DNA from 3 places in the Neomicrococcus aestuarii genome. Region 1 is predicted to be linked to each of the others. Evidence: riboswitches for the same ligand, from Rfam matches in the RefSeq annotation. Region 1 holds a riboswitch; each other region holds the start of a gene.
The links. A riboswitch is a leader RNA that binds a small molecule or an ion and turns the genes downstream of it on or off. The one in region 1 is predicted to bind S-adenosylmethionine.
Positions count from the first base shown of each region.

Region 1 (5,354 bases):
ATTGCGGCCGGAGCGGTTGATCGCGAGCTCAACGGCGAGCTGCCCCACGAGCCCATCCAGTGGCTCAAAGAATCAGGCTTCACCGCCGCGCGCGTGCCGCAAGAGTTCGGCGGCGGCGGTCTGACGTGGGAGGACTTCACGGCCCTGCTCATCGAGCTGGCTGCCGCGGACAGCAACCTCCCGCAGGCATTGCGCTCCCACGTGGCGTTCGTGGAGGAAAACCTCTACCACCACGGTCAGGTTCTCAACGGTGTCACCGATGACCGCAGTGCGTGGTTCAAGCGCTTCGTCTACGGCGAGATTGCCGGAAACGCGTGGACCGAGCCAGGCCAGGGCGGCGTGGCCACGGTTCTTGAAGAGCGCGACGGCAAGCTGTTGCTGAACGGCACCAAGTTCTACACCACGGGCACCATCTTCGCCGAGTGGATCGACGTGTTCGCGAAGCGCCCGGACGGCTCGGACATTTCGGTGTACGTGAGCACCAAGACCGATGGCATCGAGACCTTTGACGACTGGGATGGCTTCGGCCAGAAGGGCACCGGCAGCGGCACCACGGTGTTCAAGAATGCCCCGGTAGACCCTGAGAACGTCTACGACTTCGGCTTCCGTTTCCCCTACCAAGCAGCGCTGTACCAGCACATTTTGCTGATTGCCCTGTCCGGAATTGCGCACGGCGCAGCCCGCGAAGTGGCGCTTCAGGTCAAGAACCGCAAGCGCGTGTTTGGCCACGGCAATGCCAACCTGGTGAGCGAAGACCCGCAGATCCTTCAGGTGGTCGGCGAAGTGACCTCGAAGGCGTATGTCGCCGAGGCCGCGACCTTGCGCGTGGGCCGCGCACTCGACCGCGCCTACGAGTCCCGCACCGCCGGCGACGCCGCCGAGAAGGCAGCAAACATCGCGGTGGAACTCGAATCCGGACAGGCCCAAGTGGTGCTAGTCCCTCTTGTGACGGACGCAGCCGGACAGATCTTCAACACGCTCGGAGCTTCCTCCACGAGCACCGCCAAGGCGCTGGACCGCTACTGGCGCAACGCTCGCACCGTCGCCACGCACAACCCCTACATCTACAAGGCGCGCGTGAACGGTGACTGGGCCGTCAACGGAACGGAACCACCCACCGTTTGGAGCATCGGTGAAGCGGGAGTGGACGAGAAGCGCTATGGCCAAGCTGCGTCGTCGTAATTTCTGAAAATCAAAATTTCCGAGGGAACCGTTACACACTGCAACTCGCGAATTTCGCGAGGAGCGCCCTTAAGGTGTGCAATGGAACGGTACCCATCCAGAGCGGCCGAGAGATCTGGCTCGTTGACGCCGCAGCAACCCCCTCCTTGGAGGACGGTGCTACTGCCAGCAACGATGGAGAAGCTCGAACCGCGCCACGCGTGGGTTCTTCTCGTCGGGAAGGAACCAAAGAATGACTGAACAAACTCCCCGCCGCCAGGTACGTTTCAACGCGTTCGACATGAACTGCGTAGTCCACCAGTCCCCAGGACTGTGGCGCCACCCAGAAGATCAGGCCTGGCGCTACAAGGACATCACCTACTGGACCGAGCTCGCCAAGCTCCTTGAAAAGGGCAAGTTTGACGGCCTGTTCATCGCTGACGTCCTCGGCACTTACGACGTCTTCAATGGCACCAACGAGGCTCCGCTGTCCTCCGGCGCGCAGGTTCCCGTGAACGATCCGTTCCTCTTGGTTTCCGCAATGGCGGCTGTCACTGAGAACCTCGGCTTCGGCGTCACCGCCGGCACCGCCTACGAGCACCCGTACCCATTTGCTCGCCGCTTGGCCACGCTGGATCACCTGACCAACGGCCGGGTGGGCTGGAATGTGGTGACCGGTTACTTGCCGTCCGCCGCGCGAAACATGGGTCAAGAAGATCAAATGGAGCACGACGAGCGCTACAACCACGCCGACGAATACCTCGAAGTGGTCTACAAGCTGCTCGAGGGTTCGTGGGAAGAAGATGCCGTCCAGCGCAACCGCGAGACCGGCGTCTACACGGATCCGTCCAAGGTGCACCCGATCAACCACGAGGGCAAGTACTTCAAGGTTCCCGGCATCGCCATCACGGAGCCGTCCATCCAGCGCACGCCGGTCATCTTCCAGGCAGGCGCTTCTTCGCGCGGTATGAAGTTCGCCGCCGAAAACGCTGAGGCGGTCTTCGTGAATTCGCCAACCAAGGAACTCCTGACGAGCACCGTCAAGAAGATCCGTGACGCTGCCGAGGCCGCTGGTCGCGACCGCTACGACATCCGCATCTACGCCATGCAGACCATCATCACGGGTCCGGACACTGCCTCCGCGCAGGCGAAGTTTGAAGACTTCAAGCAGTACGTGGATCCGCAGGGCGCCCTGGCTCTGATCTCCGGCTGGATGGGCGTTGACCTCTCCCAGTACAACCTCGACGACAGCATCGGTGCGAACGTGAAGTCCAACGCCATCCAGTCCTCCGTGGAGACCTTCCAGAAGGCTTCCGGCGACGACGGCAACCCCTGGACCGTCCGCCAGCTTGCCGAATGGGTGGGCGTGGGCGGCTTCGGCCCCATCACCGTGGGCTCCGGCGCCGAAGTGGCGCAGAAGCTCGTGGAGTGGGTTGACGACACCGACGTTGACGGCTTCAACCTCGCCTACGCCATCACGCCAGGCACGTTCGAGGACGTTGTTGAATTCGTGGTTCCTGAGCTTCAGAAGCTCGGCGCGTACCAGGCCGAGTACCAGCCGGGATCGCTGCGCAACAAGCTCTTCGGTAAGGGCGACCGCTTGCAGTCGAACCACCGCGCTGAGCAGTTCCGTTTGAAGGATTCTGTAGAGGCGTAAGCGGTTCGCGTTGAACCATTGAATCCCGGCTTTCACACCTGGTGTGAGGCCGGGATTTTCATTTCCTAGGTGGTCGTTAAATGGCGGATGGCCGGCACACACTCCGGCCATCCAGTTCCCATTTCTTGCCCGTCACCAGGGGCACTATTAACACTACGAGGCCGTTTCGGCGAAGTCGTTAGCCGTTTGTCTATAGTTTTGTATCAGGTGGTATTTCTTAGAGCTCGATGCCGCGAATCGGCACCGTGACTTCGAGCCGCCACGTGGAATTCGTCTGAATGACGTCGAGCTTTCCGCCCAAGCTGGACGTGCGGTCGCTGATACTTCCCAAGCCCAATCCGGCGGAGGGGCTCTTAGTGCTAAAGGATCCGTTGCCGTTGGTCGCGCGTGCTTTCTGGTTCTCAATCTTGAGCAGCACATTCCCGTCAACAACCTCAACGCATAGCGTGCAAGAGCTCTCCGGTGCCGCATGTTTGAGGATATTGGTAGTCGCTTCCTTGAGGATGCGGTGCATGGCCACCTGAATGCGACGGGGGAGGGCGTCGAGGTCGCCGCTGGTCTTCTCAATGACGCGGAACCCGATGGATTCCAACTGCCGCGAGGCCTGATCGATGCTTCGGCGCAGCGTGAGCGTCGAAGCGCCGGTCGCTGCAGACTCCTCTTCATGAGTGAGCGACTTGTCTGAGAAGTGCGCTTCCTCCGAAGACTTCAAGACGTTCAACAGCAAGCGCAAGTCTTGAAGAGTATTACGGGCGGATTGGCCAATAACTTCGAGGGATTGTTTCGCCAGCTCCGGATTCTTCGAGAAGGATGCCGCTTGAGCCTGCATGGCGATGATGGTGATGTCATGAGCCACGATGTCGTGGAGATCTCGAGCGATGGAAAGTCGTTCCGCCGAGCTCGCTTCGATCTGCCGAATCCGCATCTCCTCGAGTTCGGCATCGTGCCGCGCCTGAGTGTTCCACCCGCGTCGAATCAAGGTGCCGATCAGTGCACCCACGGCCAAGAGGGGGATGCTGAAGTACAGAATGGGGCGGTCGTCTGGCCAGGTAGACCAGATTCCGATAGACCACGCCGCGCAGGCTGCCACGAAGGCGCCAATGAAGATGCGGTTAGCTGTTGCCACCAAGACTGCGAAGATCAGCGGCGTCACAATGATGGCGTAGCTGTACTCATGAATGGTCAGAGACAGCGCCAAACCGCTCATGGCGATAACGCCGGCAACGGTGGATCGAATCCACATGAAGCCCGTGGCGGCAAGGAACACCAAAGCGGCATTGGCGCTATTGGAAGTCCGTGAACGTATGTCAGGGTCTTGCTCAACAAAGAGCGTGACGATGTCAGTGGCGGTGTAAGCCACCACGATGATCGACACGATGCTGAGCGTGAACTTATCTACTTTCCGCGCGCGAAAAAACTCACGAACCGCGTTACTCAGTGCGTGATAGGCGGTTTGGAAGAAGGAGGAAGAGTCCACGGATAAGACTTTACGGAAGTAGTCAACCCGTCTTGAAATCACGGCTGACTAGCGCCGATGTGAATCAGAGGAGAAGCAAGCCACCGTGGAGTGTGTGAGGCGAAAGTGACTCGCTGCGCTATGAAGTCAGCCGTTCGTAAGAACGAGCTGGACGGATCAGTGAAGATTTAGCGTGGGCACATTGCGCCGTAAGTGCGGCAGAACCACTGAGAGATGTCCCAGGAGTAGCCGGTCGGCATGATGATGCTCTTGGAGCTGATGCTGGTGGTAGGGACTTCGAGTGCGGTTGCGGAAGCTGGAAGTGCGAAGGCGGCTACGGTGATGATGGCGGCTGCGGCGAAGCGGGAAATGGATTTCATACCTCTAATTGTCCCAAGTCTTAATATCGACGCAATTAGCCATTCGTCTAAAGTTTGCGGCGAACGGCGTGTCTACAATGACGCCATGCTTGATGCTCCCGCAGAAGACGCCCCCATCCGAGTTCTCATCGCCGACGACGAGTCGCTCATGCGGCAAGCTTTCCGCACCATCATTGACATTGCCGACGGTTTTGAGTGTGTGGGTGAGGTCCGCAATGGGGCTCAGGCGGTGCATCACGTGGAGCTTTTGAATCCGGATGTTGTCCTCATGGATCTTCAAATGCCGGAGATGGATGGAATTGAGGCGACGGCGAAGATCGTTGAGAAATTCCCGGACGTGAAAATTTTGGCGGTTACAGCGTTCTCTTCCGAAGAATATTTGATTCCTGCTTTGCGCGCTGGCGCCGCCGGGTATTTGGTCAAGGACACCACACCGGAGTCCATGCTGTCTGCCATTCGTTCCGTTTATGCGGGGGAATCGGTGCTTTCCCCGGCCGTGAGCCGCAAGCTGGTGGCCAAAGTGATGTCGCAGCCGGCGACAAACGGGCTCGGTGCGCAGCGTCCCGAACTCGGCGACCGAGAACTCGAGGTTCTTCAGTATCTTGCCAACGGTTACAACAACGCTGAGATCGCAGCCCGCTTGGGCTATTCGGAAGCGTCCGTGAAGTTGTACTTGAGCCGGGCGATGGCCAAGCTCAAC
Region 1 covers NZ_JACHDR010000001.1:1,399,237-1,404,590, reverse strand. The annotation lists gene HD598_RS13760 (acyl-CoA dehydrogenase family protein) at 1-1,182, shown strand, start outside; SAM riboswitch class I at 1,273-1,363, shown strand; gene HD598_RS06190 (LLM class flavin-dependent oxidoreductase) at 1,415-2,818, shown strand; gene HD598_RS13755 (sensor histidine kinase) at 3,036-4,295, opposite strand; gene HD598_RS06180 (hypothetical protein) at 4,463-4,654, opposite strand; gene HD598_RS06175 (response regulator) at 4,740-5,354, shown strand, end outside.

Region 2 (8,737 bases), 370 kb from region 1:
GGCGCCGGCGGACACTGGGAAACGGCTTTCAACGCTGTCCGCATCATCTCTAGCGTCGACGGCTCCATCGGTCAGCTGCTTGCTTACCACTACATCAACCAGAGCGGCATCGCGTTCTACGCGCTTCCTGAAACGCAACCAGCGTGGTGGCAAGCAACGCTGAACGGTAACTGGCTCTGGGGCGACTCGGTCAACCCGGTTGACCCCGACCTCACGCTAACGGCAGATGGTGACGGCTACCGCCTGAACGGTTTCAAGCACTTCTCCACGGGTTCCGGCGTCGGCGATGTCATCGTCTTCAACGCGCTAGTCGCTGACGGAATCAACCAGGGCAAGATCATCGCGTTCGTTCTCGAGACCACGCGTGAAGGCCTCGAGTTGGTGGATGACTGGGACAACCTCGGCCAGCGCCTTACGGGTTCCGGAAGCGTTCGGAACACCAATGTTCGCATCAATCCCGTGGATGTTCTCGGCGAAGTCACCGACGAACCCATCTCCACCATCCTGACTCCTAGCATCCAGTTGGCGTTCTCCAACTTCTACCTTGGGTCTGCCGAAGGTGCCTTGACGCGTGGCCGCGAGATCCTTCTCGGCCGCAAGAACTCTTGGTTCCTCTCCGGTGTAGATACGTACGCGCAGGACAAGATTTTCCAGCGTACGCTCGGCGAATTGAAGGCGCGCACCGCCGCGGTTGCCGCACTTGCGGAAAAGCTGAATAAGAAATTCGACGACGTCGCAGCTCGCCAAGGTGCCCTCACTTCCGAAGAGCGCTGGGCTTACGCGAATGAGATCGCTGAGCTCAAGGTAGTTTCGACCGAAATCGGCATCGAGGTTTCCAACCGTATTTACGAGGTCACCGGCGCTAGCTCCACCAAGAACAGCGTTGGCCTTGACCTTTATTGGCGCAACGTACGCACGCACACGCTTCACGATCCCGTGGACTACAAGAAGATCGAGGTTGGTGCTTATTACCTCAACGGAGAAGTTCCGCCACTTTCCCTTTACACCTAAACCTTGATCGCCTTCATCTAGGCATCTAGGGAGAAAACGAAGGCGCCGGCTCGCAACCAAACTTTGGTCATGAGAGCCGGCGCTTTCCACGTCTCCAGATTCTTGAAGTCAGCGCGAATTCCTCCGCAGCACCATCGCCACAACAGCGATCACGGCAATCAATGCCACGACGGAAATCCCCATGACTAAGTTCCAACCTAAAAGTCCAGGCATACTCCCCCAAACTTTCACTCTGGCCACAGTCTTACGAAGGTTGAAAGGGACGTCAAGAGTTAGCCATTCGACGATACGAACGGAGATTGACGAGGCATCACCTTCCTGCGTAGAAGATTCAGGCAATGATCCTACACATTTTGTTTGCTAGTGAAATTATTTCGCACGAAACCCGAATATTCCCGAAGATGTAACATTCTTTGGATTGCTCTTCAGACTCTGATTGTCTATTAGCACCCATCCAGAGCGGCTGAGAGATCTGGCTCGTTGACGCCGCAGCAAATTGACCGAGGGGTCATAGTGCTAACGCCAGAATCGATGGAAACTCGGGCGCCCGCAACGCTGCTCATTTCTGATCAATCGTGCGCAATTCTCGAGATTCCTTCGGATCACAATGACGAAGGAGAACCCGTGATTAACGGACGCAAATTTGCTGCACTTTTTTCAGTGTCTGCGCTCGCGCTTGCAGTTGGAATTTCCGGCTGCTCGCTCAAAGAACCCGTGCAACCTGCTTCTGCACCCGTAGGCGCAGTGGCAGGAGCAGCAAGTGAAGTGGAACTAGCCGAAGTTCCATCCCTCGAGGGCAAGACCATTGGAATTGCGGCCAAAGACATCTTGCATGATTACAGTCGAGGCGTCTATCAGGAGCTAGAAGCACGTATTAAGGAACTCGGCGGTAAGGTCATCGCGACTCAGGCGGAAGCCAAGGATGACAAACATGTGGCGAATGTCGAGAATCTCATCACTCAAAAGCCAGATGCGATCGTAGTGATCCTAGGCGATGCTCAAACTCTGACACCTGCGTTAGCAAAGGTGGACGCCGCTGGAATTCCGCTTTTCACCATTGACTTTCAGACGCCTTACAGCAAGAACAACGTAACGAGCGATAACTGGAACATTGGCACCCATTTGGCTCGGACGCTAGCCGAAGATATCGGTGGAAATGGCGAGATTCTCGCGTTCAATGGGTTCCCAGGTGTCACGCCCTGCCGCATCAGATACGAGAGTCTGCTGTTAGTTCTCAAGGACTATCCAGAGATCAAGATCATCGAACCGGAACTTCAAGATAAATACGAAGACACCATCGAAGACGCAAAGAATCAGATCTCGGATCAGTTGCGCCGCCTGCCGGAAGGGTCCGTAGACGCCATCTGGTCCTGCTGGGATATGCCACTGATCGGTGCGGCGCAGGCCCTCGACACGGCGAACCGAGAGGAAATTGGCCTATACGGCGTGGACGCCGAACCTGGTGCCTTGGATCTCATCGCAGATCCGAATAGCGCATACCAGTTCACCGTCGGGCAGCCGACAGATGCCATTGCTGTCCGTTCTGCGGAAAATATCGCCCGCTTCCTCGGCGGAGAAGAAGACAAAGTTCGGAAAACCACCTACGTCGATCCCATCTTCATCGACAAGGAAAATGTTGCGAAGGTGCGTGCTGACCTTGGAATCTAACCTCGAGCCACTACTGTCCTTAAGCGGCATCACGAAAAGATTTGGCGCTGTAACGGTCCTTTCGGACGTGTCATTGGACCTCCACTCGGGAGAAGTCCTTGGTCTCGTTGGTGAGAACGGAGCGGGAAAGTCCACCCTCATCAAGGTCCTGACAGGACTGTATGCAGCTGACGAGGGGTCGATCCGCCTGAACAGCGAACTCGTAAGCATCAATCGCCCGGCTGACGCCGAGGCGCTGGGCATTGCTGTGATCCACCAAGAGCGACATTTTGCTCCTCAGCTTCGTGTCTACGAACAACTATTCTTGGGCCTCCCCCAACTGTCTGGAGCACTTAGCAATCTTCGAAAGGTTGCTCGCGAAGCATCGGTAAAGATCACTGAAGTCACGGGTCAGTCCCTTGACCCGCATGCACTCGTTTCGGAGCTCACGGTTGCACAACAACAGCTCATTCAAATAACAAGGGCAGTACTTTCCTCCCCGAAAGTTCTCATCCTGGATGAGCCCACAGCACCTCTGGCTTCTAAAGAGGTTAGCCAGCTCTTTGACGTAGTGCGTCGGCTCCAGGCTCAGGGTGTGGGAATCATTTTCGTCTCCCACTATCTGCAAGAGCTCGAAGAAATCACTGACCGAGTAACCGTTCTTAGAAACGGTCTCAAAGTTGCGGACGTACGCTTCCAAGACGGTGCAACCATTGCCCAGATTGTTGAGCTGATGGTCGGTCGACACGTCACAGAATTTGATCACGGTCGCATCCCACGAAAAGCCCAGTCAAACAGTGCCGTCTTGCGATTGTCCGGCTTAACTTCTTCAGGATCTTTGACTGATGTTTCTCTGACCGTCCACGCAGGCGAGATCGTAGGTGTAACGGGACTCGTCGGCTCAGGAATTGAAAATCTTGCGGATGCCGTCGTCGGAGCCAAATCACATACGGGTTCTGTCCACGTTCGTGAACACGAGGTGCAAAGCCCGGCAGAGTTTGTATCTTTCGGCGGCGGAATCGTCCCTTCTAACCGCCGCGCTAACGGCGCTTTCCAGAGGAGTACGGTACGTGAAAATCTGGTCGTCTCCAGCTTGAGTCGTTTGGGTAGGTTGTTCGGGCTTACAAACGTGGCGAAGGAACGGGCTGTTTCCCGTGCTCTTATCTCCCAGCTCGATGTACGTCCAACGGACCCCGAATATGTGGTTGGAAACCTCTCTGGTGGTAACCAGCAGAAGGTGGTGCTTGGTAAGTGGTTGGCAAGTGAAGCGAGTGTATTGGTCCTTGATCAGCCGACTTCCGGGGTTGATGTGGGAAGCCGCACTCAAATCTACGAACAACTAAACAGCCTCGTGGATTCCGGCGCCGGTGCACTTGTCGTCACCGTTGATCTGGAAGAACTAGTGGGCATCGCGGATCGTATCCTCGTCCTGTATCGCGGCCGCATCGTTGCCGAGCTCTCAGGACATGACGTAACGACGGATCAAATCTTAAGGTTGGCGTCCTCGGGCGACGCCAGCTCCAACGAACGAGTAAAGGAGTTGGCATGAGCGTCCTCACTGCATCCGCAACCACCAGTTCCACGACGTCCGCACCAGGAAAGACAAGTGGGAAGTTCTTCGGAAAGCTTGGGTACATCGCCCTTGCAGCTGTACTCGTCATTTTTACTCTTGGGTCCCCCTATTTCCTGACATACGGAAACATCATCACCATCCTCACGCAGGCGTCGGTTTTTGCTGTTGCCGGCGTGGGGTTGGCGATCGTCATCATTTGCGGCGGTGACGACGTCTTGAGCGGTGGTATCGATCTTTCAAGCGGAGCTGTGGCCGGTCTCTCTGGCGCCGTCACGGCTGTGTTGACCGTCAGCGGCGCCAATACTTTTCTTGCCATTCTTGGTGGATTCGGAACCGCCTTGGTGATCGGTTTGATCAACGGAGCCTCCGTGCTGCTTGGCCTCCGCCCACTTCTAGCAACACTCGCCACCATGGGTATAGCAACGTCTTTGGAATTGGTGGTCAGCAACAACATCAAAGTTGTCGCCGAAGGTTCACTATTTGTTGCCCTTCGTGAGGGAACTTTCTTGGGACTACCGCTGAGCGCCTGGACGCTTCTCCTCGTGGGAGCGGTTTCCTGGGCAATTTATAGCCGTAGCTCTTGGGGAATCAACAGTTACGCAGTGGGCCAAAACCCCACGGCTGCAACCGTCGCCGGAATTTCCGTCAATAAATACCGCTTCTCCAGTTACCTCATTAGTTCATTATTGGCCGGCGTCGCAGGTGTTCTCCTGATTTCGCGACTATCCGCGGCTGTTCCAGGTATTGGCGGTCAGATTCTCCTGGACATCATTCTGGTGAGCTACATGTCCATCATTTTCTCGAATCGTCTGCTCGTTAGTGTTCCCGGGACCGTTCTAGCCGCAATTTTCGTTGCCGCGCTAAGCAACGGACTCACACTGATAGGCGTGGAGAGCCAGTGGGTTGGTGCCGCTAAGGGTCTCTTGATCCTTGTTGTGCTCGCCTCAGTAACTTTGAAGGGGCGATCCGCCAAGTGAGTATTGACCAGAAAATCGAAGAGTCCATGCCTCGTTCGTCAGCCGAAATAGCTGAAGTACCGAGCGCTTCGGCCAGTTCCAGTGTGAAGGCGCGCCCGCGGATCACGGCTCAAACGCTGACACGAGCAATCGCTCCGGTCACGCTTGGTGTCATTCTCTTCGCCTTCAGCGTTATGACCCCCACGTTTCTCACTAGCGGAAACTTGGTCTCTGTCATCAGCCAGATGGCGTTACTAGCCCTTGTAGCAACGGGACTCACGATCGTGATTCGTGCTGGCGGTATCGATCTCTCCATCGGAGTAGCTTTGGATCTTGGGGCGCTTGCTTCCGCAGCATTGATCTACGACGGTTACCGGGCGTGGGTTGCCGTGGTCGGCGGCTTGCTGGCCGCACTCATTGTGGGACTCATCAACGCAGGACTCGTTGTCCTTTTGAGAATCCCCCCGTTCCTCGCCACCTTGAGCATTTGGTTCGTCGGTACGAGCGTTCAACAGCTGTTCACGAGCGGCGGAGCCCCGATCTATTTATCTGCACCACGCGTTCCCGAAGGATTCGCAGTCATTGGTCGGGGATATTGGCTAGAGATAGATGCAGCTGTCATCAACTTTTTAGTTGTCGCAGTAGTCGTAGGGCTTCTCTTGGGAGTTACACGATTTGGACGCCGGCTTACTCACACAGGCGAACAGCCAGGCGCAGCACTATTGAGCGGACTCAAAACCAAGCGCCTCATTGCCAGCAGCTATGTGCTCTGCTCACTAATTGCTGGATTTGCCGGTGTGATTCTTGCATCGCGCACAAACAGCTTTGTTCCGGGCAGCGGCCAGGCTTACCTCATGGATGCGATTGGAGCCGTCTGCATCGGGGCAACTCTTAGCCGATTCGGACGCGTCAGTGTCCCAGGAACCCTTGTCGGCGTTCTCATTTTCGCTCTATTGAGCAATGGAATGAACCTCATTGGTTTGTCCTTCTTCTGGCAGGGACTTGGCCGCGGCATCGTCTTGCTGGCGATCCTCGTGATTGCAGCACTTCTTGCCAAGCAGGAAGGACGAACGTTCGAACTCACTCGGTGGATTACCACTAAGAAAACTAGCCCCGAAGGAGCTTCTTCATGAGCAAGCGCATCAGCCTTAACGCCTTTGATATGACCTGCGTTTCCCACCAAAGTCCCGGGCTCTGGCGACACCCGGACAATCGAGCGGATGAGTACAACACCATCGAGTATTGGACAGACCTCGCAAAGATCCTTGAACGCGGAAAATTTGATGCACTCTTCCTCGCTGATGTGCTGGGAATCTATGACGTCTATAAAAACTCCAGCGCTCCAGCGCTCATCGACGCAGATCAAGTGCCGCTCAATGACCCATTTATGCAAGTTTCAGCGATGGCATCCGTTACAAAAAACCTCGCTTTCGCGGTCACTAGCGCACTCACCTACGAACAGCCGTACGCGCTGGCCCGAAAGTTCTCCACTCTCGATCACCTCACCCGAGGCCGCATCGGTTGGAATGTCGTCACGAGCTACCTTGAGTCAGCGGCGCGAAACTTGGGATACAAGAAGCAACTCGATCATGATGCCCGCTATGACCTAGCGGACGAGTTCATGGAGGTTGTCTATAAGCTCTGGGAAGGTTCTTGGGAAGACGGTGCAGTAGTTCGAGACCGCGAGCGCGGCGTCTTCACCGATCCGTCTAAGGTCCACCCCATCAATCATGCTGGAGAACACTTCAACGTCCCCGGCATTCATCTGTCCGAACCGTCCGTTCAGCGAACGCCTGCGATCTTCCAAGCGGGTGCTTCCAGTCGCGGCCGTAGATTCGGCGCGCAGCACGGTGAAGGGGTCTTCCTAAACTCCATCAATACGGACGTGACACGCAAGCAGACGGACGCTTTTCGAGATGAACTAGAGCTTGTTGGCCGCCCGAGAGACGCGGCCAAGATGTTTGCTCTCGTCACAACCGTGGTCGCCGATTCTGACGCTGCAGCTGAGAAGCTCTTCAAGGAGTATCAGTCCTATTCATCTCAAGAGGGCTCAATGACCTTCTACGGAGGATGGTCGGGCTTGGACTTGAGCCAATACGCTACCGATCAGGAACTTGCGTACATTGACACCAATGCGGCGCGCTCTGCTCTGTCCATTTTCACTGTGGCAAACCCGAACAAACGTTGGACTCCCGGAGACATTGCGGAGTATTTGGGCGTAGGTGGCATCGGTCCCGTCTTTGTTGGCTCGCCCGAAACTGTGGCTGATGAGGTCGAACGCTGGGTTGATGACTCTGGACTTGATGGCATCAACCTTGCCTACGCCATCACGCCAGGGTCTTTCGAACAATTCACGGATCTCGTTGTCCCAGAACTTCAAAAGCGGGGACGAGTGTGGGACGAGTACGAAGGAAACACGCTTCGTGAATATGTAGCCGGTGAAGGAAACAAGCGTGTGGCAGACTCACACCCTGCCGCCCAATACCGTAACGCTTACGTTGGCTTGCCGTCCGCAGCAGATTCAGCCGCCACCGATTCTCCGGAAAACGTGTTGTCGCGATAATTCGTTGAGCTGAAACGCGTGTTCACGTTGATCGCCGTTTGGCACAGCAAAGGCGCCGGCCCGCAACCAAACTTTGGTTTGCGAACCGGCGCCTTTGGCGTCTTACAAATTAGAGACGACGCAATTAGCCCTTGAACGGCGGCAAGAAGCCAACGCGCTCGTAGACAGCGTCCAGAACGGGCTGCGAAACTTCGCGGGCCTTCTCAGCGCCGCGCGCCAGCAAGCGGTCCAGCTCGGCAGGATCAGCCAAAAGCTGTTCCGTACGCTCGCGGATCGGCGAAACAGCAGCCACCACGGCTTCAGCCACGTCCACCTTCAAGTGGCCATACATCTTGCCTTCGTAGGACGCCACGAGAGTGTCCACTGGAGTGTTCGTAACTGCCGAGAGGATTTCCAAGAGGTTGGTGACGCCGGGCTTGGAGGCACGGTCATGCGCCACCACGGTGTCATCATCCGTCACGGCAGACTTGATGCGCTTGGCGATCACCTTCGGGTCATCGAGGATGTTGATCAGACCATTCGGTGAAGACGCGGACTTGGACATCTTGGACGTTGGATCCTGCAGATCGTAGATGCGCGCGCCGCCCTTCTGAATGAAGGCTTCGGGCACCACGAACGTCTCGCCGAAGCGTGAGTTGAAGCGCTGCGCAAGATCGCGAGCGAGCTCCACGTGCTGACGCTGGTCATCCCCCACGGGCACACCCTTGGGCTGGTACAACAGGATGTCTGCAGCCATGAGCATCGGGTAGGTGAACAGGCCAACGCCGGCGTTATCGGCGCCTTGCTTCGCGGACTTGTCCTTGAACTGCGTCATGCGGCTAGCCTCGCCAAAGCCAGTCAGGCACATCATGACCCACGCAAGCTGCGCATGTTCGGGCACGTGAGACTGCACGAACAACGTGGACTTCTCCGGATCAATACCACCGGCGATGTACTGCGCGGCGGTCTTGCGGGTGCGTTCGCGAAGCTCGGCCGGATCCTGGGGCA
Region 2 covers NZ_JACHDR010000001.1:1,025,945-1,034,681, forward strand. The annotation lists gene HD598_RS04560 (acyl-CoA dehydrogenase family protein) at 1-1,011, shown strand, start outside; gene HD598_RS04565 (hypothetical protein) at 1,120-1,350, opposite strand; SAM riboswitch class I at 1,459-1,549, shown strand; gene HD598_RS04570 (substrate-binding domain-containing protein) at 1,636-2,679, shown strand; gene HD598_RS04575 (sugar ABC transporter ATP-binding protein) at 2,669-4,207, shown strand; gene HD598_RS04580 (ABC transporter permease) at 4,204-5,208, shown strand; gene HD598_RS04585 (ABC transporter permease) at 5,205-6,320, shown strand; gene HD598_RS04590 (LLM class flavin-dependent oxidoreductase) at 6,317-7,750, shown strand; gene trpS (tryptophan--tRNA ligase) at 7,875-8,737, opposite strand, start outside.
Region 2: linked by a shared signal. The riboswitch ahead of HD598_RS04570 (substrate-binding domain-containing protein) and the one ahead of HD598_RS06190 (LLM class flavin-dependent oxidoreductase) in region 1 are both predicted to bind S-adenosylmethionine.

Region 3 (8,737 bases), 300 kb from region 1:
AAGCTGAGCGCCCGCGACTGACTCGCGTTGCCGCGCGCGTGTTGGGTGATGCGTCCGAGGCCGAGGACATGGTCCAGCTGGCGTGGCTGCGGTTGGCTGGAACGAACGAGTCCATCGAGAACCTGCCCGGTTGGCTCACCACCGTGACCGTCCGGTTGTGCCTGGATCGTTTGCGGGCGAAGGTTCCGGTGGCGGAGGAAGATTTGGAGATCACTGAGGACGTTCCCGATGTTGCCGATGAGGTGCTGCTGGGGGAAGAACTTGGGGCAGCGCTGCAGGTGGTTCTCGAGCGATTGTCGCCTCGTGAGCGCGTGGCTTTCGTATTGCATGACAGCTTCGCCTTTGATTTCGATTCCATTGCCGCGATGCTCGAGGTTTCCCCGGCCGCCGCGCGAAAACTTGCTTCCCGGGCGCGCACCAAATTGCGGGAAAATGCCATGCCTCTCCCCTCGCCGGTGCCTGATTGGGAGATTGTGGACGCGTTTTTATCCGCCGCGAAGCAAGGCGAATTCGAGCGGTTGCTGACGCTATTGGCGCCGGATGTGGTGATCGGCGGAGACGCCGCGGCCATTGCGATGGGCACGCCCGAGCGCATTTCTGGCCGGGACACGGTGGCGACCTTCTTCAATGGCGCCGCCCAGACCGCGTTCCCTGCGTTCATTGGTTCGCGGGCTGGAGCGGCGTGGATTGATCGCGGAATTGCGCGGGTCGCTTTCGACTTCGCCATCCACAACGGCCAGGTCCGGAGCATTACGTTCCGCGCGGATCCTGACGTGCTGCAGACGGTGGCGCGGCGCAAGGATGATTCCTTGCTAGTACGACGACGCAGCTCGCCTTAAGCGTTAACGGCTCCGTCTTCGGGGAGCTCGGCAAAGGTCTTCTTCATGTCGCGGTACCAGCCAAGTGCGGCCCACGGCTTACGCCAGCGACCCTTCATCTCTTCGCGAGCAGGCACATGGGTTTCGTCCCCAGCCTTGACGGCTTCCTTGAGGTGCTTGTCTTGAGCGTTGATCACGTCATCGGCAGTCTTGCCGGTGTGCGCGACGTCGCAAGGTCCGCCGAATTGGCGGCAGGTCATGGTTTTCATCGTCTCTCAGTGTCCTTTCGGTGAAGTACTGCTACTTCTATGACGGATCTACTCGGTGAAATGTGACCAGTCGAGGCGAATTAGCGAGCCATGTTGCTAAAGCGCGAGTAGTGACCTTGGAACGCCACCACAATGTTTCCGGTGGGACCGTTACGGTGCTTGGCCACAATGATGTCCGCTTCGCCTGGACGCTCGGAGGTGTCCTTGTTGACCACGTCGTCGCGGTGGAGCAAGAGCACCACGTCGGCGTCCTGCTCAATTGAGCCGGATTCACGAAGGTCGGAAATCACGGGGCGCTTATCCGGGCGTTGCTCGGAGCCACGGTTCAGCTGGGAAAGCGCGATCACGGGGACGTCGAGCTCTTTCGCGAGCAGCTTGAGAGCACGCGAGAACTCGGAGACTTCTTGCTGACGGGATTCCACGCGCTTGCCGGAGCTCATGAGCTGCAGGTAGTCAATGATGACCAGTTTGAGGTCATTCTTCTGCTTCAGACGGCGGCACTTGGCACGGATTTCCATAAGCGACATGTTGGGCGAATCGTCAATGAACAAGGGCGCGCTGTTGAGGCGTCCCATGGTGTTGGCGATCTTCTGCCAGTCCTCGTTACGCACGTTACCCTTACGCAAGTCCTGGAGCATGAGCTGTCCCTCCGCGGAGAGCAAGCGCATCGCGATCTCGTTACGGCCCATTTCCAGGGAGAAGAACACCGTGGCCATGTCATGGTGGATGGCTGCCGAGCGGGCGAAGTCCAGCGCGAACGTGGACTTACCCATTGCGGGACGTGCGGCGATGACGATCATCTGTCCGCCGTGGAGACCCTGCGTGAGCTCATCGAGTTCGTAAAAGCCGGTGGGGACACCGGTGAGGCCGTCGCCCCGGCTGCCGTTAGCCTCGATCTCGTCGACCGTGGCTTCCATGATGTCGCGAAGGGCCACGTAGTCTTCTGCGGTCTCTCGCTCAGAGACGGTGTAGATCTCCGCTTGAGCAGCATTGACGATCTCTTCGACTTCGCCGCCTTGCGAGTACCCCATGTTCACAATGCGGGTACCTGCTTCGACGAGCCTGCGCAGTACTGCGCGTTCGTGCACAATCTCGGCGTAGTAGCCGGCGTTGGCGGCTGTTGGAACGGACTGAATGAGCGTGTGTAGGTAACCGGGACCGCCGATGCGGCCGATTTCTCCGCGCTTGGTCAGCTCATCTGCCACCGTGACTGCGTCAGCAGGTTCGCCCTTGCCGTAGAGGTCAAGGATGGCCTCGTAAATAGCCTCGTGGTTTGGTCGGTAGAAATCCGGGCCGCGAAGGACTTCGATGCAGTCGGCGATGGCATCCTTGGAGAGCATCATGCCGCCCAAAACGCTCTGTTCTGCAACGATGTCTTGCGGTGGCGTGCGCGCAAACTGCGTGTCTTCAGAACGTGATGCGTTGTCCAGGTGCTGAACGGCCACGAATTCCCCTTGATGTACTTAGCGTGATCCCGTGAAAGCCCACGGCGGCGCAATTCTTAGCTCTTGCGTCAGAAGTCCATTGTCCTGACACCCAGTGACACTTAGAAAAGACCAACGTTGGGGATGGAAAATAGGCACTCTGCGATATAGAGCTCAGGCAACCATAGTCCCGTAGTTCGTCCGACTCAAATGAGTTATCCACAGGCCATGTGCATAACTGACACATTCATCCACCGCCCATGTGTATAACTTGGGGATATCCCTGTGACCCCAACCTTGTTTCTGACCATTAACCAGCTCTGACTAGGCTAAACACAAATTCACAGCTGTGGATTCAAAATACTTTTCCACAAAGGTTCAAGCGCCACCTCCAGGTTCAAGCCGATCTACAGTGGATAAATACTTGAAAATTTGGGGATACCCACAAGAGTTATCCACAGGTTGGGGGTACTTGTGCACAGACACGCGCGGGATCATGCTAAGAACTTGACTGGAAGCTTTCATCCGTGCATCGAGTGCATCCGCCGTTTGGAGTCCGTCAGTTGTGGCGTCATCACCAGCCGGCCACTCGGTTTGAGGGCAACGAATGCCTCGTGATGATGACGCGCCATTGGAGACACTGTGCAGCGTGAGTGGTTTCAGATGGCGCCCCGTGCGAAGTGGAGCGTTTATCGATGTCGCGACAGAGAGCACGCAGGGCCACTACATTGGTGTTTATGGCCGAGAACAAGACGCAACCCACAGTTGTTGACCCTCGCGAGTTCATCGCTTCCGTAGAGCACCCCACGCGGCGTGCGGACGGCGAAGTGCTGCTGGAGCTCATGGAGGAAGTCACCGGCAAGCCACCGGTGATGTGGGGACCCACCATTGTGGGCTTCGACGAGTACTTTTACCGCTATGACAGTGGGCACGAAGGAACGGCACCCATGGTGGGATTCTCGCCGCGCAAGGCAAGCCTGTCGCTGTACGGAATCAAAGAGGCTCCGGAATCCGCCGAACTACTCGCCAAGCTTGGCAAGCACAAGACGGCGGTCGCCTGCGTATACGTCAATAAGCTCGCCGACATAGACCTAGAGGTCTTGAAAGAGCTTGTGCGTGTAGGACATCGGCACTACGCCGAAGTGCTGAACCAATCAGCAGAGAGATAAGCGCGCGCCCGGCAAGTGATGCCGGGCGGTGGCGATTCAGCGCGGTCGGCTTCTAGACAAGCGCGTCTAGACGAACGTGTCTGAACTGGCGCGTTTAGACGAGCGCGTTGTCCTTGAGCGTGCGGAAGGCCGAGCCATGGAAAACCAGTGGTTCGTTAGCGTCGCCGTGGGATTCGTGGCCGTGAACGCGCAAGAGCACCACCTGGTGGTCCCCTGCAGGGAACTCGGACTCAACGGTGCAGTCCAGCCATAGTGCTGCGTCCTCAAGGAACAAGGCTCCGTCATCAGTGGATGCAAGGTTGAGGCCAGCGAAGCGATCGCCATTGCGGGATGCGATCTGGCGGCAGACACCTTCGTGGCTCTCGCCAAGGATGGATACGCCAATGCGCTCTGCGCCGCGGACGATTGGCCACGTGCGGGACGAATTTTGTACTGCGAACATCACCAGTGGTGGCTCAAGGGAAACGCCAACCGTGAAGGAAGAGGCCACGATTCCCTGAGGTTCCCCGTTGACGATTGCGCACAACGCGGCAACGCCTGATGGGAAACGTGAAAATGCCTGACGGAGGGACTGAGCTCCCACATCATGAGAAATGGTGCCGCTACCGGTGGTAACGGTGGTGCTCTCTACGCTGGCGGTCATAACAGTTCCTTAGGTAACTCGTCCGCAGTCCGTTGGTCGGATGCAGTACTTGCGTTGCGGAGTTCCCCGAACGCCGAATCGTCACCTGGAGCACCCCACTACTACCAGAGGGTTGCCGGTCAACCAGCCAGGGCTTGTCATTGACTCTCTTGATTCTGAGTTCAACGGTAAGGCGTATTCGATCTACTCGTCAAAAGTGGGCGAAACATTTCGAAAAGCTAAGGAACCAGCTATTGACATAGAACAGAAGATGGAAATAGTCCGGAAACATCGAAGAAACATCAATCCCAGCGTCACTTGATCATTCAATCGACGCGGGCGGAATCACTTCGCCGCCATCTCGGGGAGTACTAGCACCCCTCTCAATGCGTCACTGGACGTCATGAAAGGTCCCTCGTGGGCGATGTGAAGTGATGAACGGAACTGTGGAGCCCCGGTAGAAGACCAAACGTAGCTGGTGTTGTGTGATCGTCGCTATTGAAACTACGATGACGCAACACCAGCTACGCAGCGCCGAATGGCCCGCAACAATCCGTACGTTTCGACATTCGGCCAAGCAACATTGGCTACGACGCCAGCGCGCGCCACACAACAATCGCTACGTCGAGCCGATGGGCGTGCAACTATCCGTACGTTTCGGTTTTCGGCCACGCAACAATCTGTACGTCTCGACATTCGGCGACACAACAATCGCTACGTCGCCGCACGGGACGCCGGTGCCGCGCGGTAAGAACGCGCAGCAAGACACTGCCAACAAAAACAAGCGGCCAGAACTAGGTTCAAGAAGAGCACCGAGAAGACGAGAGCAGGCATGACGAGAGCTCGGAAGTGAAGATGTTGAAGTGGAAGAACAAAAAGAAGAACCGCCCCCAACCGGGAGCGGCTCTTCTAAATTCTCAGCTATTCAGCGTGAAGGTTACTTGCCCTTTGCGGCAACAACCTGAACGTCGAATGCAGCCAAGACGTCTTCGTGCAAGCGAGCGGTAACCGAGTGGTTACCAACAGACTTGATGGCGTCCTGGATCTCGATCGAGCGGCGGTCGAGGTTGCCGAGGCCGGCTTCTTCGATTGCTGCTGCGATGTCAGCTGGCTTGACGGTGCCGAAGAGGCGTCCCGCTTCACCAGCCTTGACGGAGAGACGAATGGTGGTGGACTTGAGCTTTGCAGCCAAAGCCTGTGCATCCTCGAGGTTTGCAATGGCCTTTGCGGCGCGAGCAGCGTTGAGAGCCTCAACGTGCTTTTCTGCACCCTTGGTCCACGGCATTGCGAAGCCGCGTGGGAGAAGGTAGTTACGTGCGTAACCGTTCTTTACTTCCACTACGTCGCCAGGAGTACCGAGTCCGGTAACTTCGTGAGTCAAAATGAGCTTTGCCATGTTTGTTTTCCTTCCTTAGCCGCGGCCAGCGCCGGAGTAAGGCAACAAGGCGACTTCACGAGCGTTCTTGATTGCCTGAGCAATCTTGCGCTGTTCCTGAACGGAAACGCCGGTCACGCGACGTGCACGGATCTTTCCGCGATCGGAGATGAACTTACGCAGCAAAGCTACGTCCTTGTAGTCGATGACCGTCACATCGGCGGCCTTCAATGGATTCGACTTTGGTTTGGGCTTACGGAGTTCAGCCTTAGCCATCGTGGAGCTCCTTTTCTGTTGGAGCCCGCAGATCAATCTGCGGGATGGTGAATGTTTTGTTTATAGAAGATCGAGGACGATCTCCCGCGTGAGCGGGATGTTTAGAACGGTGGTTCGTCGTTCCCGAGGTCGTTGCCCCAACCATCCGAAGATGAGGTGGAAGCACTGCTTTCCCACGGGTTGTCATTCTGGCGCTGTGGCTGAGCGTTAGCTGCGCCCCAGTTGCCGCCTCCACCGGAGTTGCCCCCGTTGAAGTTGCCACCAGAATTTCCACCACCGAAGTTGCCGCCGCCACCGCCGGAGCGCTGAGCACGGCTAACCTTTGCCGAAGCGAAACGAAGCGATGGGCCGATTTCCTCGACCTCAAGCTCCATTACGGTGCGGCGTTCGCCCTCTTTGGTTTCGTACGAACGAGACTTGAGGCGACCCTGAGCGATGACACGCATGCCCTTCGTGAGCGTCTCAGCTACGTTTTCGGCAGCTTCGCGCCACACAGACGCGCGGAGGAACAGCGCTTCGCCGTCCTTCCACTCGTTGGACTGGCGATCAAAGGTCCGAGGCGTCGATGCGATCGTAAAGTTCGCAACGGCGGATCCGGACGGGGTGAATCGAAGTTCGGGATCGGACGTCAAGTTTCCGATCACAGTGATAACTGTCTCGCCTGCCATGGTTCCCCTTCAGTAGTGTTCGTACGCGGTATCCGCGAGATTACTCTGCGGAAACCTTCTGATCTTCCGGACGAATGATCTTGGTACGCATGATCTGTTCAGACAAAGAAAGCTGACGGTCGAGTTCGGCCGACGTTGCAGGCTCTGCCGTGAAGTTAACGACTACGTAGATCGCTTCAGACTTCTTCTGGATTTCGTATGCCAAGCGGCGACGTCCCCAGATATCAACGTTGTCAATAGTTCCACCCTCGTTGGTTACAACTTCGAGGAACTTGTTGATGGTTGGTTCAACGGTGCGCTCGTCGACCTCTGGGTCGATCAGCACCATCAATTCATAAGCACGCATGTGAACCCACCTCCTTTGGACTTAACGGTCACGGTCTTTCCGCAACAGGAGGTTCTTCGCGTTGGTGAATGTGACCCCATATGGACATGCGGGCACAAACAACCTCAGCTATCTTACCGGAATTTCTCCCCTAACCATAACGACGGCGCAGCTTCCTTCCCAGCCCCACAGTGGGTTCTTGGGGACAACCGTGCCGCTTCCGCCGGCTTGTGTCTAGCTGTGGGTGAAGAACGCCTGCGCAATGCGTGAGAGCGAGTACAAGTCCTCGACGTGCGCCATTTCTCGTGCCGAGTGCATCGAGAGCAGCGGAACGCCCACGTCCAAGGTTCGAATGCCGATCCGCGTGGCCGTGATGGGGCCGATGGTGGACCCGCATGGCATCGCGTTGTTGGAGACAAACTCTTGGTAGCGGGCATCAGCCGTGGCGCACCACTGCGTCCACGCCGCCGCCCCAGGAGCATCCGTGGAGTAGCGCTGGTTCGCGTTGATCTTCAAGAGCGGTCCTTGACCGGCCACGGGCTGATTGTGGGGGTCGTGGCGCTCCGGGTAGTTCGGGTGAATCGCGTGCCCGGCATCCGAGGACAAGCACACCGAATCCGCCACGGCCCGGTAGGACTCTTCAAGAGACCCGCCCAGCGCGAAGCCGATCCTGCGCACCACTTCTTCCAAGAACGGCCCGGCCGCACCGGAGCGGGACGCGGAACCGATTTCCTCGTGGTCGAACGCCGCGATCATGGCAATTCGCTCGCCTGGGGCGTCGGCAATCTCGAGCAAAGCGGTCAGGGAAGCGTGTACGGAGCTGAGGTTGTCGAGTCGGCCGGAGGCCAAGAATTCGTTCGTGGCACCAAAGAGAGCCGGCGCCTGCGCGTCGCACGCTACGACGTCGTACCCGCCAATGCTGAGCGGATCGATGCCGGCAGCGTCCGCCAGTACCGCCAAAATGTCCGATTCTTCCGCCCGACCCGTGCCCCAAATGGGGTTCATGTGGCGTTGCGGATCCAGCTTGAGCCCCTCGTTGACGCCGCGGTCCAGGTGGATTGCGAGTTGCGGGAAGCGCAAAAGTGGGTCGGTGCGGGTGAGAACTTCGGTGCCGTCGTGGGTGACGAGCCGCCCGCCGAGGACCAGTTCGCGGTCCAGCCACGAGTTCAGCAGCGGCCCGCCGTACACTTCAACCCCGGCCTGCAACCAGCCAAAAGCGCTCGTGGTGGGCTTGGGCTTGAGCTTGAAGGACGGCGAATCCGTGTGGGATCCCAGAATGCGGAAGCCCGTGGTGGCCGTCGCGGAGTCCGGAATCACGAACGCGATGAGCGCGCCGTCTCGCTGCACAAAGTATTTTCCGGGCGTCAGATTCCACGCTTCGGTCTCGACGAGCGGGCTGAAACCGTCAGCCACCAGCCGCAAGACGCCTTCGGCAACGGCGTGGAAGCTCGAGGGCGACGCGGACACGAAGTCCGCGAGGTCAAGAGCGTGCTGCTGTGCTGGCGAAAACTGCGGGGTGCGTTCCATGAAACGAGCTTAACAACTCCCGCGCTTTTCAGCTCCCATTCGAGCCCGGAACCACCAATCCGTGCTCGTACGCGTAGACCACGGCCTGCACGCGGTCGCGCAGGTCAAGCTTGGTCAGGATGCGCCGCACGTGAGTTTTCACGGTGGCCTCGGAGAGGAAGAAGCGTGAGGCGATCTCGGCGTTGGAGAGCCCCTCGCTGATGGCTCCGAGCACTTCCATTTCGCGCGGGGTGAGATCCCCGCCCGGCCCCGAATGCGCCGGGT
Region 3 covers NZ_JACHDR010000001.1:1,700,745-1,709,481, reverse strand. The annotation lists gene HD598_RS07645 (sigma-70 family RNA polymerase sigma factor) at 1-839, shown strand, start outside; gene HD598_RS07640 (hypothetical protein) at 836-1,087, opposite strand; gene dnaB (replicative DNA helicase) at 1,168-2,532, opposite strand; gene HD598_RS07630 (DUF1801 domain-containing protein) at 3,249-3,680, shown strand; gene HD598_RS07625 (flavin reductase family protein) at 3,775-4,323, opposite strand; SAM riboswitch class IV at 4,364-4,478, opposite strand; gene rplI (50S ribosomal protein L9) at 5,240-5,698, opposite strand; gene rpsR (30S ribosomal protein S18) at 5,714-5,953, opposite strand; gene HD598_RS07610 (single-stranded DNA-binding protein) at 6,055-6,621, opposite strand; gene rpsF (30S ribosomal protein S6) at 6,662-6,967, opposite strand; gene HD598_RS07600 (M18 family aminopeptidase) at 7,181-8,473, opposite strand; gene HD598_RS07595 (response regulator) at 8,502-8,737, opposite strand, start outside.
Region 3: linked by a shared signal. The riboswitch ahead of HD598_RS07625 (flavin reductase family protein) and the one ahead of HD598_RS06190 (LLM class flavin-dependent oxidoreductase) in region 1 are both predicted to bind S-adenosylmethionine.